One region of the Vibrio sp. A2-1 genome, then DNA from elsewhere that is predicted to be linked to it. Evidence: predicted binding sites of a transcription regulator. Region 1 holds the regulator's gene; the other holds the start of a gene.
The links. The regulator PurR, encoded in region 1, represses purine synthesis genes. The targets are predictions, from matches to a motif close to TNANGNAAACGTTTNCNTNA.

Region 1 (3,651 bases):
CGACTAATACGTGATAGCTCATCTACACCACTTTTCTTATTTAATAGTTTCAGTGACTATTCTATTCATAACTCGTAACAATTCTAGTGGTACACAAGATAAAAGCCAGAAACATGGATCTTTTTTGATACAAGACAATCTTAAACCTTGCTATTTATCGTCCATCGCAATTCAATATAGGCATTACTACTAACGAGTAACTTTGCGTTTCGCAAATAACCTTGTTATTCAGCCTTGGTGTGCTTTGCACAAGTAACTTCAAGATGCATATAAGTAACACCACAAGACTAAATCAGGATCTAAGAAATGAAAGATACGAAAGCGTTCAACGAGCAAAGAGCAGAAATATACTGGTGGCTATCAAGCTTATTCGCTAAAGAGCTCACTCAAGAAGAACTCGATCACTACCACTCTGTTGAAATTCGTTCTTTCCTAACTGGTTTAGGCGAAAATGAAACACTAAAGCCGGCGATCGATAGCCTAGTGGATGCGCTAAACCGCCTACAAACGCGTGAGGATGCTCAACTAGAATTGTCTGCTGACTTCTGTGACTTATTCTTAAAAACAGATAAGCATGGCGCACTTCCTTACGCTTCTATGTATATCGGTGAGACTGGCCTTTTGAATGATAAGCCAGCAAAAGATATGGAAGAGATCATGGCCAAGCACAACTTAGTGGTGAACCAAGACCTAAAAGAACCAGCTGACCACATCGCTATCGCACTCGACTTCCTTGGCAACTTGATCATCCGTTCTAATGAAACGGAACTTGAAGAAGAGCTAGAGAAATCGTTCATTGTTCAACAGCAATTTATCGAGCAACAACTTCTTACTTGGGTACCAAAGTTCAACGTTAAATGTCATGACGTTGACGAATTCGGTTTCTACGCATCAGTCTCATCTCTGCTACTTGCATTCTGTAAATTGGACACCCAATACCTCGCTGGTGAATAAGCTTATTGGATGACTCGTTAAATAAATTCAGAAGAATGTGACAATTCACCCGGATTTCCGGGTGAATTTTATTGCGAGTAATTTCTAGTCAGTCTAAAATTGTGACCGCAAACGATAAAATATGAAACATTCACGAAATGCTATGCTTATTATAGTTTTGAGCATTTCGGTGTTAAGACAAGCCGCTCAATAGCGGTTTTTTGTTTTTTAGCACTTTAGTACCCAAAGAGCCCTACAAATTTAAGCTCTTAGTTAGGTAGCTTAACGGCTACTTCATTCCGTACTTTGGGAAAGTAGCTTCTAATAGGATAAAACCATGGCCACTATAAAAGATGTCGCTCGCTTAGCAGGCGTATCAACAACAACCGTTTCTCACGTAATCAACAAAACTCGCTTTGTTGCAGAAGCGACGCAAGAAAAAGTAAATAAAGCCGTAGACGAACTGAACTATGCACCAAGTGCCGTTGCTCGTAGTTTGAAGTGCAATACAACCCGCACTATCGGCATGCTAGTTACTCAATCAACTAACCTATTCTTCTCTGAAGTTATCGATGGTGTTGAAAGCTACTGCTACCGTCAAGGTTACACTTTGATTCTGTGTAATACGGGCGGTATCTATGAGAAGCAACGTGACTACATTCGAATGCTTGCAGAGAAACGTGTAGATGGCATCTTAGTTATGTGTTCTGACCTAACTGAAGAGCTAAGAGGCATGTTAGACCGTCACGCTGACATTCCTAAAGTGATTATGGATTGGGGCCCTGAGAGTTCTCAAGCAGATAAGATCATCGACAACTCTGAGGAAGGTGGTTACCTAGCGACCAAATACCTCATTGAGCACGGTCACTCCAAGATTGCTTGTTTAAGTGGCCACTTAGACAAAGCGGCATGTGTTGAACGCATCGCGGGTTACAAACGCGCACTCAACGAAGCTAAGATTGCTACCGATGATAACATGATCATTGAAGGTAACTTCGAGTGTGATACTGCGGTTCTTGCTGCAGAGAAAATCATTAAGATGGTAGATCGCCCAACGGCCGTATTCTGTTTTAACGACACGATGGCACTCGGCCTAATGAGCAGATTGCAAGAGAAAGGAATTCGTATCCCTGAAGATATTTCAGTGATCGGCTATGACAACATCGAGTTGGCTGAATACTTCTCTCCGCCGTTAACAACGGTTCACCAACCCAAACGTCGTGTTGGTAAGAACGCTTTCGAAATTTTGTTAGAACGCATCAAAGATAAAGACCATGAAAAGCGTGTGTTCGAAATGCACCCTGAAATTGTTGAGCGAAGCACAGTTAAAACGTTAAATTAATTGATAAATTCAGTTTAATATAATTAAGCGCACCTTTAGGTGCGCTTTTTTTATCAACAACATGAATGAACCTGGTATCATACTGGAAAGATCATTAATTGAAGCAATATCACATTTTGAAATAACAAGTGTGAGCCTCATTCAACAAAAACTTTATTCTATTCAATCAGTCACGCACAGGGCAAATCACTTGAAAGAGTGAGACGCAAAGCTTCCGGCCTAAACCACTCGTTGGTATGGTAGCGGGGTTACCGATGGCAAAATGCAGTAACTACTAATAATTTAGTAATTTACGGCTAATTGACAATTTAATTGCAACATTTTGCTAATCTCTCGGACCTGCTTATTTGGTGGCGTAGTTCAAATACACCGAGATAAATAACATGGATAAACCGATACTAAAGGATTCAATGAAATTATTTGAATCCCTAGGAAAAATAAAATCACGCTCGATGTTTGGTGGCTTCGGTCTTTTTGCTGATGACACTATGTTTGCTCTGGTTGTAAATGACCAGCTGCACATACGAGCAGACAAATGCACAACGAAACAGTTCGAACAACAAGGGTTTCAACCGTACGTCTACAAAAAACGTGGTTTCCCTGTCGTTACTAAATATTTCGCTTTACCCGAAGGCCTGTGGCAAGACCAAGAGAAAATCTTGCAGCTTGCAACGACGTCTCTGGGTTTTGCTAAAGAAGAAAAAGCTGAGCAATCTTCAGCTAAGCCTACTCGACTCAAAGATCTGCCCAACCTTCGACTCGCCACTGAGCGTATGTTGAAAAAAGCAGGGATCGATTCCGTAGAACGTTTATATGAATCTGGCTCTGTAAACGCATTTAACGCCATCAAAGAATCACATGCGTCTTCTGTCAGTATTGAACTACTTTGGGCGTTAGAAGGCGCGATCAATGGCACACATTGGTCTGTTATACCGCAGCAGCGTCGTGAAGAGCTTATCAATCGCGTCAATTAACATTGTCAGTGCAAATTATCTATATAACTAAGCCGCATTTACTGCGGCTTTTTTTATATCTGCTGAAAGTTAATCTATGCTTTGCCTGTCTATCTATACTAATGGTATACATTGAAAATTTAGAGGAAGTATCAATGAGTAAGAAAATGATATTGGGTATTGTGTTGGTCGTAACCATCGTCTTGTTAGGCGTCAATTTCGGCCAATACCTAACGCTTGAAAATGCCAAGGCCCAACAAGCCGTTTTAAATGACTACATTGATAGCAACTTCATTGCTGCCGCTGCTATCTATTTTGTCGCATATGTAATGATTACTGCTTTCTCAATTCCTGGTGCTGCTGTTGTGACCCTGTTAGGAGCTGCGCTATTTGGTTTCTGGAATAGTTTGCTGCTGGTCTCTT
Region 2 (3,651 bases), on a different contig from region 1:
TTATTGTTGTTGTAATTGATACGGTAAACCTCGTTACCTTCTAGGTCGAGGTAGCGAAGTTGAGAATAGTATTGTTGTCCGCGAGCTAACATCACCCACAAATCTTGCAGAGCTTGTTTATGAACAATTGATGGTTCTTCAATTGCGCGAAGCAACGTTTGAGAGTCTGCGATGGAAGGAACAGAATTAGATATTTGCTCAACAATAACGGCCAGTTCGTGGAAGCTGTATTCAATTTGGTTTTGACTTGATTGCTTAATATTTAGCGTGTGCTGAGCGTCTATCCGATCAAATTCAGAGTTAATATAGAGGGCAGGGACTAGTCCTAGGGCAAAAATGGTACATAGAAATTGGCTGACTAGTTTTTTTATACTCGTATTCATCACTGTCCTCAAAGAATCAGCGCAATACTATATATTTTATGGGGTTTTTAATGTGATCTTGACCCAGAACTTAAAACAAGCTTTGCATATAATTATGGTTTTAGTGCAACTTTTTGCAATTAAGCTTGATTGTTGAGCAATCACTTCGTTAAAAAATGATTGCTCAATATAGAACGCCGATCTGAAACTTGAGCCCAATTAATCGCGATTAATTGCCGTTTATCTAGCTATGAGCAGCTAGCTTAGGCCGATAATATTTCCATTACTATCAATATCTAATGACATGAAAGCCGGTTTGTCAGGTAAGCCTGGCATGGTCATTACGTTGCCGCACAAAGCGTAGATGAAGCCGGCACCAGCACACAGTTTCAACTCTCTAACGGGTACGTCAAACTGAGTGGGTGCACCCTTTATTTGAGCTTCTGTTGAAATCGATAATGGCGTTTTTGCCAAACAAACCGATAGATCGCCATAGCCGTGTTGGTTGAACTCAGTTAGTTGTTTTCTTGCCAGTGGTGATAGCGAAATACTTGCTGCGCCGTATCCGACTTCAGCGACTGCCATCAGTTTCTCTTCTAAGCTTTGCTTAGAGTAGTACAAAGGCTTAAATTTACTCTCTGTTTGGCATGCTTTTACCACGGCGTGAGCCAACTGAACTGCACCTTCACCACCCTGACCAAAGGCTTCACTTACTTCAACGCTGACACTTGGGTCAAAGTCGGTGATCATTTGTTTCAAAGTATCGAGCTCTTGAGCTGAATCTTGTGGGAATCGATTGATCGCAACGACAGTAGGCACTTGATATTGTTTAACGTTGTTGATGTGCCATTTAAGGTTCTCAAAGCCTGCAGTGAGCGCGTCTTGATCGTCATTAAAGATTGAATCAGGCAATGGAGTACCCGGTCTCAAATCGTATAAACCAGAGTTGGCTTTTAATCCGCGTAATGTTGCGACAACTACGGCGCAATCGGGCTTCTTGTTCGACGCTTTAACCTTGATGTTACACGCCTTCTCAAACCCCATGTCAGAGCCGAAGCCGCCTTCAGTCACAACAAAATCACTGAGTTTTAGAGCAATCTTATCGGCAATAATTGAAGAGTTACCATGTGCAATGTTTGCGAAAGGTCCTGCGTGAATCAACGTTGGCACACCTTCAAGGGTTTGCATCAATGTTGGTTCAATAGAGTCCTTCATCGTTACTGTCATAGCGCCCGCGACGTTAAAGTCTTCTGCGGTTAATGGCGAACCTTGATTGTTATATGCGAGTACGACATGGCCGATCCGCTTGCGTAGGTCTTGTAGATCATCGGCCAGCGCGAGAATAGCCATCAGCTCTGAAGCGGCTGAGATATCAAAACCATCTTCGCGTTCAAGGCCATTAATTGTTTTGTCTGCTTCGTTTTTGCCTACTGTGATCATGCGCAATGCACGGTCATTATGGTCGAGTACACGGCGCCACACGATTCTGCTTGGGTCGATGTCTAATGATTTTAAGCCAGAGCGTGTTTCAAAGGCTTCTAATCCTTCACGCTGCTCATGATACAAGCGTGCATCAATGGCTGCAGAGGCGAGGTTATGAGCGGCTGTCACAGCATGAATATCACCGGTGAGGTGCAAGTTTAATTGTTCCATAGGGGCGACTTGAGAGTAACCACCACCGGCTGCGCCACCTTTAACACCAAAAACTGGGCCCATTGAAGGCTGGCGAATGCAGGCCATCGCAGATTGGTTAATCTTTGCGAGGCCTTGTGCTAATCCAATAGTAGTGACGGTTTTGCCTTCGCCAAGAGGCGTTGGTGTGATAGCGGTCACCACGACCAATTTACCATCTTGTTGGTTGGCGAGGCGTTCAAGTGATGTCAGAGACACTTTAGATTTGTATTGCCCTAATGGCTGATGTTCGTTGTGTTGCAGGCCAGCTTGTTTGGCAACTTCACTGATGTTTTTAAGGGGAGTAGAGCGACAAATATTAATATCAGACAGCATATTTGATCCTTATATCAGAACCGAAAGGTTGTACGTAAACGTTTGCGTGGCGATAGTACTGTATAAATTTGCCAAGTAAAGGCAAACCACACGAATTATGTGCTGGAAGATAACAGATCTAAAGAGTCATTGCGCGAGATCAAATGTTAAACGAGCAAAATATTCGATGTGACTACCTTCAGCTGCAGTTATATTGGTGCTGAATACAAAAAGGGCTGCATATAGCAGCCCTTCAGGAATGGAAAATCTAGCTGGTCATCAACTTTGATGAGTTAACAACCTGGCATGGTTGATTATCGATCCCAGTATGTTTCTTCTAAGCTATCTTCGCGTTCTGGTAGTGCACGAGAAAGGCGAGGAGAGTGCTGAGTCAATACTTCGTAGCTTACGCGGTTTGCGTACTTACAAATTTGAGACAGTGACGAGTAAGTTAAGCACGCGTGCTCGTGTTTCTCTGAATTCGGTACGTTCACGTGATGGTAACTGTTCGCTGCCATGTCATGTAGAAGTGCCGAAAGCGCGCCATCACCAGCACCGTTTGTGTTTTTAATCTCAAGTGGGCCACCTAAGTAAGGGCCGATGTGAGAGTACACTTTTACTGGGTCTTTACAGTCTTGCTTACGCATCGCACGGCTGAATTCGTATTTGTTAAATTCAGGAATATTACCCGGTAACAACGGTAGTGTGGTTTCGCGTTTCGCTGGCTCGTCAGTGTAGCCTGCCATGTATAAGCCGACAGGGCCTGCAGTGCAGAGAACTAGGTCAACCCACTCAAGCGCTTTGTTCGCCGCTAGCAAAGGATCTTTTTCACCGGTTAAGGCTTCACCTTCATCTTCGTTCATTGCGACGATGGTTACGTTCTCTTTCAGGTATTCTTGCCACCATTCAGCGTTACCTTCGATCACGTACTTCGTACCAAGCGTCAGTACAACTGGCACATTGTGCGCTTTCGCGTATTCAATCGCTTTTTGTACCGCTTTTGGCATCGGATCTTCAGGCTTACCGCGCATTAAGTATGAAGACACAACCAATGCAGACGCTTTTTCAAAAATCTGTTCAGGAATACTTTCAGGGAGTAGTTGGTTCATGTGTCCTTCGTTGATCGCAAACGTACGTTCGCCATCTTCGGTAATGAGCGTGTAACAACGACCAATTGGACCATCAACGGTTTGTAGGTGGTTTAAGTTCATACGAGAAGAAGTGCGGCAAAGGTAGCGGTAACCAAATGAGCCAACTTCAATCTTCTTAGACATTACGCCAAGCAGGACAGATTTACTGTCTG

Region 2: the regulator PurR is predicted to act here: its motif matches at 2,400-2,419, upstream of L3V33_RS02700 (formate--tetrahydrofolate ligase).

The regions. Positions count from the first base shown of each region.
Region 1 is NZ_JAKKCO010000002.1:222,393-226,043, forward strand. It holds gene torR (two-component system response regulator TorR) at 1-22, opposite strand, end outside; gene torD (molecular chaperone TorD) at 307-954, shown strand; gene purR (HTH-type transcriptional repressor PurR) at 1,271-2,275, shown strand; cyclic di-GMP riboswitch class I at 2,446-2,531, shown strand; gene L3V33_RS08680 (TfoX/Sxy family DNA transformation protein) at 2,659-3,249, shown strand; gene L3V33_RS08685 (TVP38/TMEM64 family protein) at 3,384-3,651, shown strand, end outside.
Region 2 is NZ_JAKKCO010000001.1:617,623-621,273, reverse strand. It holds gene L3V33_RS02705 (diguanylate cyclase) at 1-383, opposite strand, end outside; gene L3V33_RS02700 (formate--tetrahydrofolate ligase) at 621-2,369, opposite strand; gene L3V33_RS02695 (inosine/guanosine kinase) at 2,663-3,651, opposite strand, start outside.